Regions from separate parts of the Nocardioides lentus genome, predicted to be linked through region 2. Evidence: predicted binding sites of a transcription regulator. Region 2 holds the regulator's gene; each other region holds the start of a gene.
The links. The regulator LexA, encoded in region 2, represses DNA repair genes until DNA is damaged. The targets are predictions, from matches to a motif close to TCGAACANNTGTTCGA.

Region 1: the regulator LexA is predicted to act here: its motif matches at 2,122-2,137, upstream of ABD158_RS10960 (alpha-ketoglutarate-dependent dioxygenase AlkB).
Region 3: the regulator LexA is predicted to act here: its motif matches at 1,601-1,616, upstream of ABD158_RS05985 (SAV_6107 family HEPN domain-containing protein).

Annotation. Positions count from the first base shown of each region.
Region 1 is NZ_BAAAMY010000005.1:10,342-14,789, reverse strand. Features, by position in the region: gene ABD158_RS10970 (FAD binding domain-containing protein) at 1-646, shown strand, start outside; gene ABD158_RS10965 (SRPBCC family protein) at 651-1,415, shown strand; gene ABD158_RS10960 (alpha-ketoglutarate-dependent dioxygenase AlkB) at 1,491-2,099, opposite strand; gene ABD158_RS10955 (GntR family transcriptional regulator) at 2,227-2,988, shown strand; gene ABD158_RS10950 (hypothetical protein) at 2,999-3,370, opposite strand; gene ABD158_RS10945 (copper homeostasis protein CutC) at 3,435-4,130, shown strand; gene ABD158_RS10940 (S66 peptidase family protein) at 4,127-4,448, shown strand, end outside.
Region 2 is NZ_BAAAMY010000005.1:132,901-137,348, reverse strand. Features, by position in the region: gene ABD158_RS11530 (alkaline phosphatase D family protein) at 1-1,324, opposite strand, end outside; gene lexA (transcriptional repressor LexA) at 1,415-2,155, opposite strand; gene ABD158_RS11520 (LysM peptidoglycan-binding domain-containing protein) at 2,515-2,895, shown strand; gene ABD158_RS11515 (hypothetical protein) at 2,865-3,200, opposite strand; gene ABD158_RS11510 (NupC/NupG family nucleoside CNT transporter) at 3,280-4,448, opposite strand, start outside.
Region 3 is NZ_BAAAMY010000002.1:506,878-511,325, reverse strand. Features, by position in the region: gene ABD158_RS06000 (phytoene desaturase family protein) at 1-225, opposite strand, end outside; gene ABD158_RS05995 (YbaK/EbsC family protein) at 231-719, opposite strand; gene ABD158_RS05990 (hypothetical protein) at 984-1,439, shown strand; gene ABD158_RS05985 (SAV_6107 family HEPN domain-containing protein) at 1,706-2,167, shown strand; gene ABD158_RS05980 (methyltransferase) at 2,218-3,021, shown strand; gene ABD158_RS05975 (DUF3040 domain-containing protein) at 3,146-3,610, shown strand; gene ABD158_RS05970 (transglutaminase TgpA family protein) at 4,065-4,448, opposite strand, start outside.

The DNA.
Region 1 (4,448 bases), 120 kb from region 2:
CGTCATCGGCGCGATGACCCCGCACGCGGCCGTGCAGAAGGACCCGCTGGTCGCCGAGCACGCCGCGCTGATCTCCCGCGCCGTCGACCACCTGGCCGACGCCCAGATCCGTCACCGCGGCACGTTCGGCGGCGCCCTGGCGCACGCGGACCCCGCCGGCGACCTGGGGGCACCGGCCATCGCCCTGGGCTCGCAGTTCGTGATCGCGGGGCCGTCCGGCACCCGCACCGTGGACGCCGACGAGTTCTTCGTCGACCTCTTCGAGACGGCGATCGGCGAGGACGAGATCCTCACCGAGGTCCGGGTGCCCAAGCACACCGGCTGGGGGGCGCACTACGAGAAGTTCGTGCGCGTCGCCCACCAGTGGCCGATCGTCGCGGTCGCCGCCGCGGTCCGCGCCGAGGGCGGGACCATCGCCGAGGCGCGGGTGGGGCTGACCAACATGGGCAACACGCCGATCCGCGCCCGCGCGGTCGAGCAGGCCCTCGTCGGTCAGCCCGCGACCGAGGAGGCGGTGGCCGCCGCGGCGGCGCACGCCACCGAGGGCACGAACCCGCCCGCGGACCTCAACGGCGACTCCGACTACCGCCGCCACCTGGCCGGGGTCCTCACCCGCCGGGCCGTCCTGGCCGCCGCGGGGGCGTGATCGGGTGCAGCTGACACACGAGTTCACGGTGCCCGCCGGGATCGACGAGACCTGGCGGGTCCTGGACGACATCGAGTCCGTGGGCGCGTGCTTCCCGGGCGCCGCGGTGACGTCGGTCGAGGGCGACACCTTCAACGGCACCGTGAAGGTCAAGCTCGGGCCGATCGCGATGGTCTACTCCGGCACCGGGACCTTCACCGAGAAGGACCAGGCCGCCCACAAGATGGTCATCGCGGCGAAGGGCAAGGACAAGCGCGGCAACGGCACGGCGGGCGCCGACGTCGTCGCCACGCTGCGGGAGTCCGGGCCCGACGCGACGGTGGTCAACGTCGTCACCGACCTGCAGATCACCGGCAAGCCGGCGCAGTTCGGCCGGGGGGTCATGCAGGACGTGTCCGACAAGCTGCTCGGCAAGTTCGTCGAGTGCCTGGAGGGCAAGTTCGCGGCCGAGCCGGAGGCCGTGACCGAGGTCGGGGCCGACGCCTCGGGGGCCGACGCCTCCGCGACGTCGCCGGCGCCGCAGCCCGTCGCCGCCGCCGACGCACGCGCCGGCGCGGACACCCAGGAGCGGCTCGCGGCGGCCCCCGGGCCCTCGGCGGGACCCGGGACCGGTCCCGGGCCGGCCGGCGGCTCGCACAAGGCCGCCGACGACGAGGCGCTCGACCTCGGCGCGACGGTGCTGCCGGTCCTGCTCCGCTCCTACGGGCCGCAGCTCGCCGGCGGCCTCGGCGTCCTCGCCCTGATCCTCTGGATCGTGCGACGCCGGTAGCCTGACCCCGACGCCGGTCCCCCGTCTCGCCACGGGGGGCCGGCGTCGCTGTCGTCGGGTGGGTCGGGCCCGGCGCTAGAGGACGCCGCGCGGGCGGAACTGCACCGAGACGCGCGGCCCGGCGTGGGCGGCCTTCGGCACGGCGTGCTCCCAGGTCCGCTGGCAGCTGCCGCCCATGACCACCAGGTCGCCGTGGCCCATCTCCACCGCGATCGAGGGCCCGCCGCCGCGGGGGCGCAGCGCGAGCCGCCGGGGGTCACCGACGCTGACGATGGCGACCATCGTGTCGTGGGTGGCGCCGCGCCCGATGCGGTCGCCGTGCCAGGCCACCGAGTCGCGCCCGTCGCGGTAGAAGCAGCAGCCGGCCGTCGCGAACCGCTCGCCGAGCTCCGCGGCGTACTGCGCGTCGAGCGCCTCGCGGGCGGCGAGCAGAGCCGGGTGGGGGAGGGCCTCGCCCGCGCCGTACGTGTGCAGCAGCCGCGGCACGGCGACCACCCGGTCGTACATCTCGCGCCGCTCCGCGCGCCAGGGGACCCGTGAGACCAGCGCGTCGAACACCCCGTCCGGCTCGGTCAGCCAGGACCGCGCGACGTCGATCCAGGCGCCCGACGACAGCACGCGGCGCTCGGGGGCCGGGCGTCGGTCGGCCGGCGCCTCGGCGAAGAGGGAACCCTGCACGTCCACGTCGTCACGGTAGCAGAATCCGTCGAACATGTGTTCGGAGAACGGTGTTCTCGCCGACGGCTCAGCAATGGCGCAAGAGACGTGCAAGTTCGGCGCGATCCGCCGCGCGCTCGCCTACGGTCTGCTCATGACGCACACGCTGCCCGAGCGGACCACGGCCGCGGTGGGACTCCCGGGTCCCCGGGTCACCGACGACCGCTCGCGCAAGCACGTGCAGGTCCGGGAGTTCGTCCGCAGCCTCGCGGAGGGCCTGGTCGCCGGCGCCCCGATGCCCTCGGAGCGCGAGCTGGTCGCCCGGTTCGGGGTGGCCCGGATGACGGTCCGACAGGCGCTCGACGCGCTGGTCGCCGAGGGCCTGCTCGACCGCGTCCCGGGACGCGGCACCTTCGTGGCCGAGCGCCGCGAGGCCGCCGGGGGCCTGCGGAGCTTCACCGAGGAGATGCGCCACCGCCAGATGGCGGCCGACTCGCGCACCCTCCACGCCCAGGCCGGTCCCGCCTCCGCCGGGGTCGCCCGGGCGCTCGGCATCACCGCGACCGACCAGGTGTGGCACTGGCGGCGGCTGCGTCTCGCGGACGCGCGCCCGATGGCCGTCGAGGACGCCTGGTTCGCCGTCGCGGCGCTGCCGGACTTCGACCCCGCCCGGCCGCCGACGAGCCTCTTCGACGCCCTCGCCGCCCGCGGGCTGCGCCCCGTGGCCTCCGAGGACTCCGTGGCCGCCGACCTCGCGAGCCCGGCGGAGGCGCAGCAGCTGGGCATCTCGCGCGCCGCCCCCGTCCTGCGGGTGGCCCGTCGCTGCCTCGCGGCCGGACGCCCGGTGGTCGCGGCGCGCTCGCTGTACCGCGCCGACCGCTACACCCACTGGTCGCGCAGCCCCGCCGAGTGGTGAGCCGCCGCCGCTAGCGCGGCGGCGGGGTCCAGGCGGCGAGCCCGCCGAGGGCGGCCACGACCGACCCGGTCTCCTCGCACACCCACACCGGGTCGGGTCCGCCCAGCTCGGGGGAGATGTGCAGGGGGTGGGTCGGCGCGTCGTCGCACCCCTCGCAGACGGGCCAGCGGCCGACGTCGTCGAGGAGGGCGTCCTGCACGTCCTGGGCCACGAGGCCGGCGACGTACGCCGCCCCCTCGGGCCACTGCTCGACCCACCACCGGCGCGAGGCCACGGCGTCCTCGAGGGCCGAGACCGCGAACGGGTCGGCCATCCGACGGGCCTCCAGGTCCGCGAGCACCAACGCCCGGGACTCGAGCACGACATCCTCCACGGCTCCCATCATGACGCGCCGGGCAACCGCGTCGCAGCCCGTCGCCACCGGCGTCGCGCCCTAGGGTGTCGCCATGGCCGACGCCCCGCTGCTCGAGGTGGCGGTCCACCACGAGCGGGACGTGCCCGGCGCGCTCGAGGGAGGTGCCGACCGGCTGCTCCTCGTCGGGGCCGAGGAGCTGGCGCCGGAGCCGGCGGCCCTCACCGGCGTGTGCCGGGCCGCGGACGGCGTGCCGGTCCGGGTCGTCCTGCGCCTGAACGACTCCTGGACGACGACCGGTGGCGAGGCCGCCCGGCTGGTCGGCCTGGGGGAGGACTACGTCGCCCGCGGGGCCGCCGGCTTCGCGCTCGGCTTCCTCGACGCCGACCTCGAGGTCGACACCGCCACCTGCGCGGAGCTCGTCGCACGGCTCCCCGAGGTGCCCTGGACGTTCCACCGGGCCGTGGACGCCACGCTGGACCCCCGCCGCTCGCTGCGCCGGGCCCGCGGCCTGCCCGGCCTCGACGCGATCTGGTCCGCCGGCTCACCGCGCGGGCTCGGCGCCGGCTTCGAGGACCTGCTCGCCGCGGCCCGCGACGACCCGGCGACCGCCGCGGTCCTGATGCCCGGCACGGGGCTGCTGGCCGAGCAGCTGCCGTGGTTCCTCCGCGCCGGCGTCCGGCAGTTCCACCTCGGCGCGGAGGTGCGCCCCGGCGGCTCCCCGCGCGCCTACGTCGACGCGGGCCTCGTGCGCTCGTTCCGGCTGCTCCTCGACGACCTGGCGCGGTGAGCACCACCGCGCCGGCCCGCGCGCCGCTGCTCGCCCCGCCCGCGCTCGCGCCCGGCGACCTGGTCGCCGTCGTCGCACCGGCCGGTCCGGCGTCGGGCGAGCGCGTCGCCGCCGGCACGGCGATCCTGCGTGCGTGGGGCCTGCGGGTGCGTCCGCCCGCGTCGCTGCCCCCCGCACGGTCGCCCTGGCTCGCGGGCACCGACGAGGCGCGCGCCGACGCCCTCGTCGACGCCTGGTGCGACCCCGAGGTGCGTGCCGTGTGGACCGCCCGCGGCGGGGTCGGCAGCCACCGGGTCCTCGACCGGCTCGACCTGGACG
Region 2 (4,448 bases):
GGACCTCGCAGGCCCAGGCGGAGTGGATGTCGCCGGTCAGGAAGACCGTGTCGCGCACCCCGCGGTCGGCGATGGTGTCGAGCACCTCGCGGCGGTCCGCGGTGTAGCCGTCCCACTGGTCGACGTTGTACGGCGCGCCGTCGCGGGGGAGCAGTCCGGTCACGTCGGCGACGGGGTCGAGGAGCGCGCCCGGCAGCGAGGCGAACGTGACCGGCGAGATCATCACCGGGTTGCCGACCAGCTTCCACTGGGCGCGTCGCTGCGTCAGCGACTCCCGCAGCCACGCGAGCTGCGCGTCGCCGGTGATCGACCGACCCGGGTCGCCGACCTCGCCGTCGACGAGCGGGGTCGCGACCTGCTGGTCGCGGTAGGTGCGCAGGTCGAGCATGCTCAGCTCGGCCAGCCGGCCGAACCGCAACCGTCGGTACAGGCGGGTGCCGTCGCCCAGCGCCGCCGAGCCGGACAGGCGGACCGGCATCCACTCGTCGTACGCGCGGTGGGCGCGGGCGCGGCGGCGCGCCCAGTCGCCCTCGGCCGGCTGGTGGTTCTCGGCCCCGCCGCGCCAGGCGTCGTTCGCGGACTCGTGGTCGTCCCACGTGACCACCCACGGCAGCCGGGCGTGCAGGTCCGCGAGGTCGGGGTCGGTCTTGTACTGCGCGTGCCGCTGGCGGTAGTCGGCGAGCGAGACGATCTCGCGGGCCGGCCGGTGCGCACGCACGTCCACGTTGTCCCGGCCCAGGCCGTACTCGCCCGGCGCGTACTCGTAGAGGTAGTCGCCGAGGTGCAGGACCAGGTCGAGGTCGTCGCGCGCCGCGAGGTGGCGGTACGCCGAGAACCACCCGGCCTGCAGGTTGGCGCACGAGACCACGCCCCAGCGCAGGCGGCCGGGGGTGCTGTCGGCGGCCGGGGCAGTGCGGGTGCGACCGACCCGGCTACGGCGGCCGGCCCAGGTGAAGCGGTACCAGTACCAGCGGGCCGGCGCGAGCCCCGTCGCGTCGACCTTGACCGTGTGGTCGCGCCACGGGCCGGTGACCGCCCGGCCCCGCCGAACGACGCGGCGGAACGCGGGGTCGGTCGCGACCTCCCATCCGACCTCGACCCGCGGTCCGCGTCCGGAGCCGGGGGTGGCGGCGGCGGTGGGGGTCACACGCGTCCAGAGCACGACGGCGTGCGGGCGCGGGTCGCCCGAGGCGACACCGTGGGCGAAGGCGCGGGCGTCCGCGGCCTGCGCCGGGAGCGGGGAGCCCGTGACGGCGACGGCGGCGGCCCCGGTGGCCCCGGCGGCCAGCACGGCCCGGCGGGAGGGGCGGGGAGGAGTGGTCACGGGACCATCAACGACCATCGCCGGGCCGTGTGACGGCCCGGCGACGAGTGGTCGGCAAGTGTTCACCCGCCGGCTACGCGGGTGGGCGGGTCAGACGCGGCGCAGCACCGTCGTCACCTTGCCCAGGACGGTCGCGTGGGTGCCGTCGATGGGCTCGTAGGCGTCGTTGTGGGGCATCAGCCACAGGTGACCGTCGTCGCCGCGGCGGAACGTCTTGACCGTGGCCTCGCCGTCGATCATCGCGGCGACGATGTCGCCGTTGACGGCCGTCTGCTGCTGGCGCACCACCACGTAGTCGCCGGAGCAGATGGCGAGGTCGATCATCGAGTCGCCCTGCACCTCGAGGAGGAACAGGGTGCCCTCCCCGACGAGCTGCTTGGGCAGCGGGAAGATCTCCTCGACCCGCTCCTCGGCCAGGATCGGGCCGCCGGCCGCGATCCGGCCGAGCACGGGCACGTACGTCGCGGCCGGCATCGCGTCGCCGGCGCCGGTCTCGTCGACCGAGGAGGGCCCGGCCGAGGACAGCGCGCGACGGGCCGCGAGGGCGTCCGGGACGAGGACCTCGAGCGCGCGGGGACGGTTCGGGTCGCGACGCAGGAAGCCCTTCTTCTCCAGCACGCGGAGCTGGTGGGCGACCGACGAGGACGAGGTGAGCCCGACCTCGGTGCCGATCTCGCGCATGCTCGGCGGGTAGCCGCGCTGCTCGAGCGAGTCGCGGATGACCGCCAGCACGCGCTCCTGGCGCGGCGTCAGCCCGTCGGTGCCGGCCGGCCCGTCGGGCAGCTCGGCGACCTTCGCGCCCCCGTCGTTGCTGTCGTCTCCTGCGGCCATCGTGTCGCCTCCGTGTCCGGTCGGTGCCGGGTCCGTGTCGCGTCCGCGCCGCTCGGGCGGCGGCGTCGGGGTCAGGTCGCTGACGCTACGCCGCCGGCCGGGTCGGTTTCAAACACCTGTTCGACCGCGTGTCGCGGGGTCGGCGACCGGGGGCCGGCGCCGACCTCGCCCGTCCTGCCGTCCGAACATCTGTTCGTCCACACCCTTGTGCACAGTCGAACACATGCTCTACCGTCGTACGTGTGTTCGATCGAACGTGAGAGCGAACCGCGACGGGCCGGCCGGTGTCGGTGGTCGTCCGTAGAACTCCTCGTGACCCGCACGCACCCGACCTGCTCCCTTCCCCAGGAGGTCCTCCGATGTCCAGCGCCACCCCCTCGCTCGCCGCCCCGCTCGCCGCCCCGCTCGCCCGTCCGTCCCTCGGCCCCGTCCGGCTCACCCGCCGCGGCCGACTCGTCGTCTTCGTGGGCTCGCTGCTGCTGCTCGTGGGGCTGGTGCTCGGGCTGGGCCTGGCACTGGCCGGCTCGCAGGCCACCGGCGAGGCCGGGGTCGAGCCCGCCACCGTCACGGTGACGGTGGGCACGGGCGAGACCCTCTGGGACATCGCCGGCCCGCTCGCCGCCGACGGTGCGGGCGGGGGCGACGTCCGCGTCGTCGTGCAGGACCTCGAGGAGCTCAACGCGCTCGACACCGCGATGCTGCGGGCCGGTCAGGAGCTGCGGGTCCCCGTCGTCGAGTGACGACTCGCGGGCGGAGGCGTCCGCCGGCCACCGACGAGACGCACCGCCCGCACCGCGAGCACGAGCGCCACGAACAGGCAGGCCACCGCCCCGAGGGTCGCGACCGCGAGGAACGCCCACCCGGCGGAGTCCCCGCCGCGGGCCGCGCTGCCGAAGTCGATGGCCGCGAGGACCAGGTAGCCCCAGGCGACGACGGTGAGGGTGACGCCCAGCGCCAGCAGGAGCAGCCGGCCCCAGGGGAGGGGGGCCCGCTGCGCGGGGCGGCGGGGTCCGGCGCGCCTGCCCGCCCGCTTCCCCCTCGCCACGCCCCCATCATCGCACCCCGGGGGCCGTCGGCGCCCCTGCTCGGCGGACGTCCCGAAGGGCCTGGAGCGCCTGGAGCGCCTAGAGCGAGAACACGACACCGGCGATGGCGGCGTTGGACAGGTTGGCCAGGCTCGCGGCGAGCAGGGCCCGGAAGCCCAGCGCGGCCAGCAGCGAGCGACGCTCGGGCGCCAGCGAGCCGACCACCCCGAGGATGATGGCGATCGAGGCCACGTTGGCGAAGCCCGCCAGGGCGAAGGTCACGACGACGACCGTCAGCGGGTCGAGGCCGCCCACGGCGGGGCCGAAGTCGGCGTACGCGACGAACTCGTTGAGCACCGTCTTCTGCCCGATCCACGAGCCGGCCTGCGCGGCCTCGGACCACGGCACCCCCAGCAGCCACGCCAACGGGGCGAGGAGCCGCCCGAGGACCTCCTGGAAGGTCAGGTCCCCGGCGCCGAACCACCCGCCCACGGCACCGAGCAGCCCGTTGGCCAGGGCGATGAGGGCGACGAAGGCGATGAGCAGCGCGCCCACCGTGATCGCGATGCGCCCGCCGGCCAGGGCCCCGCGACCGATCGCGTCGACGAGGTTGCGCGACTCGGTGTCGCGGACCTCCCGCACGTCCAGCTCGTCGAGGTCGCGGACCTCCTCGCCGTCGGCCGGCTCGATGCTCGCCGGCTCCCTCTCCCGCGGGGTCGAGTCCGGCCACAGGAGCTTGGCGAACAGCAGCGCGGCGGGCGCGTTCATCACGGTCGCGGCGAGGAGGTACTCCAGCGGGGCGCCGAGCAGCGAGTAGCCGACCAGGGTGGAGCCGGCGGCGGCCGTCAGCCCGCCGACCATCACCGTGAAGATCTGTCCGGCCCGCAGCGAGCGCAGGTACGGCGCGATCATCAGCGGGGCCTCGCTCTGCCCGAGGAAGATCACGGTGCTCGCGTAGAGGGACTCGACCTTCGACACCCCCAGCACGCGGGCCAGGGCCCCGCCGACGTAGTGCGTCGCGTACTGCACCACGCGCAGGTAGAACAGCATCCCGATCAGCGCGCCGAGGAAGATGATGACCGGCAGCACGGAGAGCGCGAAGACCGTCCCGTCGTCGCCGCCGGCCTCGTAGAGGGGCCCGAACAGGAACGCCGTGCCCTCGTCGGTGAAGCCGATCAGGTCCGCGACGCGGTCCGCGACCCACGCCAGTGCCCGCTCCCCGGGGCCCCAGCGGAGCACGAGCGCGGCGAAGGCGACCTGCAGCGCGA
Region 3 (4,448 bases), on a different contig from region 2:
CTCGATCGGGCGTCCGGTCTTGCGGAACAGGTCGCGCACCACCGCGGGCAGCAGCGTCCACCCCGGGCCGGCGTCCCAGGTGAAGCCGTCGCGGGTGAGGGACGTGCAGGCGCCGCCCAGGGTCCCGGAGGCCTCGAGCAGGACCACCTCGTGGCCCAGCTTCGCCAGTCGGGCGGCGGTCGCGAGGCCGCCGAACCCGGCGCCCACCACCGCCACCCTCGCCATGGCCGTCAGCCTAGGGGCGCGGCCTCGACGTCGATCTCGGTCCCGCCCGTCATCGCGAGCAGCTCGTCGGCGTCGGTGCTGAAGACCGCCGCCGGGTGGCCCGCCGCGGCCCAGACGACCGGGTGCGCCCGCAGCCACGTGTCGACGTAGGTCGGCACCGGTGACGGGTGCCCCAGCGGGGAGACACCGCCGATGACCTGACCCGTGTGGAGGCGCACGTCGTCGGGGGAGGCCCGGCGCAGCCGGGACACGCCCACCCGGGACGCGGTGGCGGGCAGGTCGACGCGGTGGGCGCCGGAGGTCAGCACGAGCACCGGGCCGTCGTCGCCGGTGAAGAGCAGGCTGTTGGCGATCGCGCCGACCTCGCAGCCCAGCGCCTCGGCGGCCAGCGCGGCCGTGTGCGCCGACGAGGGGAGGAGACGGATCTCACCCCGCCCGGAGGCGCGCTGATGGGCGTCACGGAAGCGTCGCACCGCAGGATGGTCCTCGGACATGGCCCGCACCCTAGGCGGTCGGGCGCGCAGGGTTTGGCGGACGCACGGCCGGGGCAGGCTCCGGGGACGGCGCGGCACGGACCACGCCCGCGAGGACGGACGACGGGGAGCATCACAGTGGACGATCACCAGAACCTCCGGACGACCCCGGGGCCGACCGGGGGCGCCGGGCCGGCCGGTGCCGCTCGCCCGGCGCGACCCGCCCGCGGTGGCCCGGCCGCTCCCGGGGCGGCCCCCCGGGCCGTGCGGGTGGCCTCGGCGACCATGGGGGCGCAGGGCCTGGTCCTGGCCGCGCTCGTCGTGGCGACCATCGCCTGGGAGCAGCTGCTCGTCGAGACGTGGGCCGCCGGCGACCCGGCTGCCAGCGCCGTCGTGGCCCAGGGCGGCCTCGACGCGCTCGCCGATAGCCCGGTGGCGGTCCCCGGCTTCGTGCCGGTCGCCATCGTCACGTTCCTGACCCTCGTGCCGCTGGGTGCGGTCCTGGCGGCGATGCTGCGTCACCGGGCCGCCTGGGTCCGGTCGTGGCTGAGCGTCACCTCCATGGCCGGCATGGTGTTCGCCGGCCTGGCGCTCCGCGCCGGGCCGCCCGCGGTGTTCGGCGCCCTCGCCGCCCTCGCCGGCCTGTCCTGCGTGGTGCTGCTCCTCGCGCTGTGGCACCCGACGGCCAGCCGCTGGCTCGGCCGCTCCCCGTCGTACGACGCGGGGCGCGGCGGCGCCTGAGCGACGCCCCGGGTCGTGGGCGGGACCCGGGACCGCTCGGACCCCGACCGTCTCGTGACCGCGGGATCCGCCCTGGGTCCGCCGTGGGGTCCGCCGTGGGACCCGTCGGTGGTCCACCCGGGGGGTTGACCGGTGTGGCCCGACGGGCTACCGTCGAATCATCGAACACGCGTTCGATCTCCGGCCGCAGCGACGACGCCTCGACCCCGTCGTCGCTGCGGCCACCCGGGTCGAGGTCCTGCTGCTGCGCGCACCCGAGGAGACCCATGCCCGGCCCGTCCGTCCCGCACCCCCACGCCCTCCCGGCGAGTGCGCACGCCTACCTCGCCCGGTCGGCCGCCTCGCTGCGCGAGGCCCTGCTCACGAGCGACGTCCCCCGCCGCTACGCCACGGCCCACGTGGCCGCCCTCCAGGCCGCCGCCGCACTCCTCGCCGCGCGTGCCCACCCGGACCCGCGACGTCGTCCCCAGCGCAACGCGTGGGTGCTGCTGTCCGAGGTCGCGCCCGAGTTGGCCGAGTGGGCCACCTTCTTCGCCGCCGGTGCCGCCAAGCGCGCGGCCGCCGAGGCGGGGGCGCGTCGTGCCGTCACCGAGCGGGAGGCCGACGACCTGGTGCGCGACGCGGACCGCTTCCTCGCGACGGTGGAGACCTGCCTGGGGCTCGTGCCCCACGCCCTCGACCGGCTCGGTGCGCCGGTCGTCGCCGACCAGGAGCGACGCTCGGCCTGAGGTCCGCCCGGGCGTCCCCGCGGGGTCGCCGGCGTCACTAGGGTGGGGCCATGTCGGTGCCCCCCTCCGAGCGTCCTGCCGCGCGCCCCGCCGAACGACCCTCGGACCGGGGCCCCGAGAGGCCGTCCGAGAGGCGCGGGGCGGCACGCACGGCGGTCGTCTGGGAGGCGCTGCGCGGGCCCCTGGCGGCGGACGGACCCCTCGACGTCCTCGACGTCGGCGGCGGCACCGGCGGGTTCGCGGTCCGGGTCGCCGAGCTGGGTCACCGTGTGACGGTCGTCGACCCGAGCCCCGACGCGCTCGCGATGCTCGGTCGCCGTGCGGCCGAGCGCGGCGTGGCCGAGCTGGTCCGCGGCGTCCAGGGCGACCTGTCGGACCTCGCCGGCGCGGTCGGGGAGACCCGTGGCGTCGACGTCGTGCTGTGCCACGGGGTGCTCGAGGTGGTCGAGGACCCCGGGGCGGCGCTCGCCGCGCTGTCGGCGGCCCTGCGTCCCGGGGGCGTGCTGAGCCTGCTGGTGGCGCAGCGCTACGCGGCGGTGGTGGCGCGGGCGATGGCCGGCCACCTCGTGGCCGCGCGCGCCCTGCTCGAGCCGGCCGCCGCGTCGCCGCCCGGACCCCAGCGCACCCGCCGCTACACCCACGCCGAGCTCCGTGAGCTGCTCGCGGACGCCGGGCTGCCGGTGGAGTCGGTGCAGGGAGTGAGGGTCTTCGCCGACCTCGTGCCGGGCGCGCTGCTGGACCTCGAGCCGGGGGCGGGGCAGGCCCTCGTCGAGCTCGAGCAGGCGGTCGCCGACACCGAGGAGCTGTTCCCGCTCGCGACCCAGCTGCACGTGCTCGCCCGTCGTACGCCGTGAGGGTGCCGGCGCCGCGTGCCAATTTCTGGTCCTGGGTACCCTCGGAGTCACTGGCTGCCTAGAATCATCGCCTCATCCTCGGCGGGCCAGAACAGGTCCGTGCGTCTGTGTCTGGGAGGTACCCGTGCCGCTCTCGGAAGAGGAGCTGCGCATGCTCGAGCAGATGGAGCGTGCCCTCGTCGAGGAGGACCCGAAGCTGGCGTCCACCATGCGGGGGACGACCCTGCGACGGGCCGCGCGTCGTCGCGCCATCGGTGCGGGCGTCGTGTTCCTCGGCGGTGTCGCCGTGCTCATGGGCGGTGCGGTCAGCGGCTACACCGTGGTCGGCATCGTCGGCTTCGTGATCATGCTCGCCTCCGCGACGCTCGCGGTGGCCGCGGTGCGCAGCCGCCAGGCCGGCACCGCCGAGTCCGACGAGCAGCGTGCGGACCCGACGGCGGGCCCGGGCGCCTTCACCCTCATCGAGGGCGGGCGCTCCCGCGGCCGCGGCGGTCGTGCGCCCCGCCAGAAGCGTGGGCGCCCCGGCGGCTCCGGCTCCTTCATGGAGCGCATGGAGCAGCGCTGGCGCCGTCGCCGCGACAACGGCTGACCGCTCGCCACACCCGCGCCAGGGCTGCCGAGTCGGCAGTTGCGTGCGCCCTAGGACGGCCGAGTCGGCAGTTGCGTGCGCCCTAGGACGGCCGAGTCGGCAGCTGCGTGCGCCCCAGGACAGCCGAGTCGGCGGTCGTGTGCGCCCCAGGACAGCCGAGTCGGCGCTGGTGTGCGACTCCCGCACGCGCACGCAGGTCGATGTCGCCCGGTGCCGGACCGGACGGGGCCGCGGGTGCCTCGACCGCCGTCGACGTCGCTGACGCCGACGACGCGGTGACGTCCCGCGTTCGAGCCCCCAGACCCGGGGTGCACGCTCGCGCCGACTCGGCTGCCTGCGGGTGCACGCTTACGCCGACTCGGCTGCCTGCCAGTGCACGCAGGCGCCGACTCGGCCCCCTGGGGGCGCACGCTCGCGCCGACTCAGCCCCCTGGGGGCGCACGCTCGCGCCGACTCAGGTGAGCTGGTCGACCACGGTGGCGCCGGCCGGGGACCCCGCGACCGGACGACGGGTGGTGCCGCGACCGCGGGGGGCGGGTCGGCGGAGCAGGGAGCGGGCAAGCCAGAGCGCCGCGAGCCGGGTCGGCCGGCTCGAGGTCGCGGCGAGGGCCTCGCGCAACGTCTCGACGTCCAGCCGCAGACCGGTGGTGTCGGGCGGGGGCGCGGACGGCGCGTAGCGGCTCACCTCGACCGCGCCGACGAGGCGGTCGAGCGCGTCCCCGACACGGCCGGCGCCGGTGTCGGGCGCCTGCTCCAGCGGCGGACCCACGACGCGGCGCACCTCGGCCGGTGACCGGTCGGACGGCCAGGTGCGTCCGTGGTCCACCACGGTGTCGGC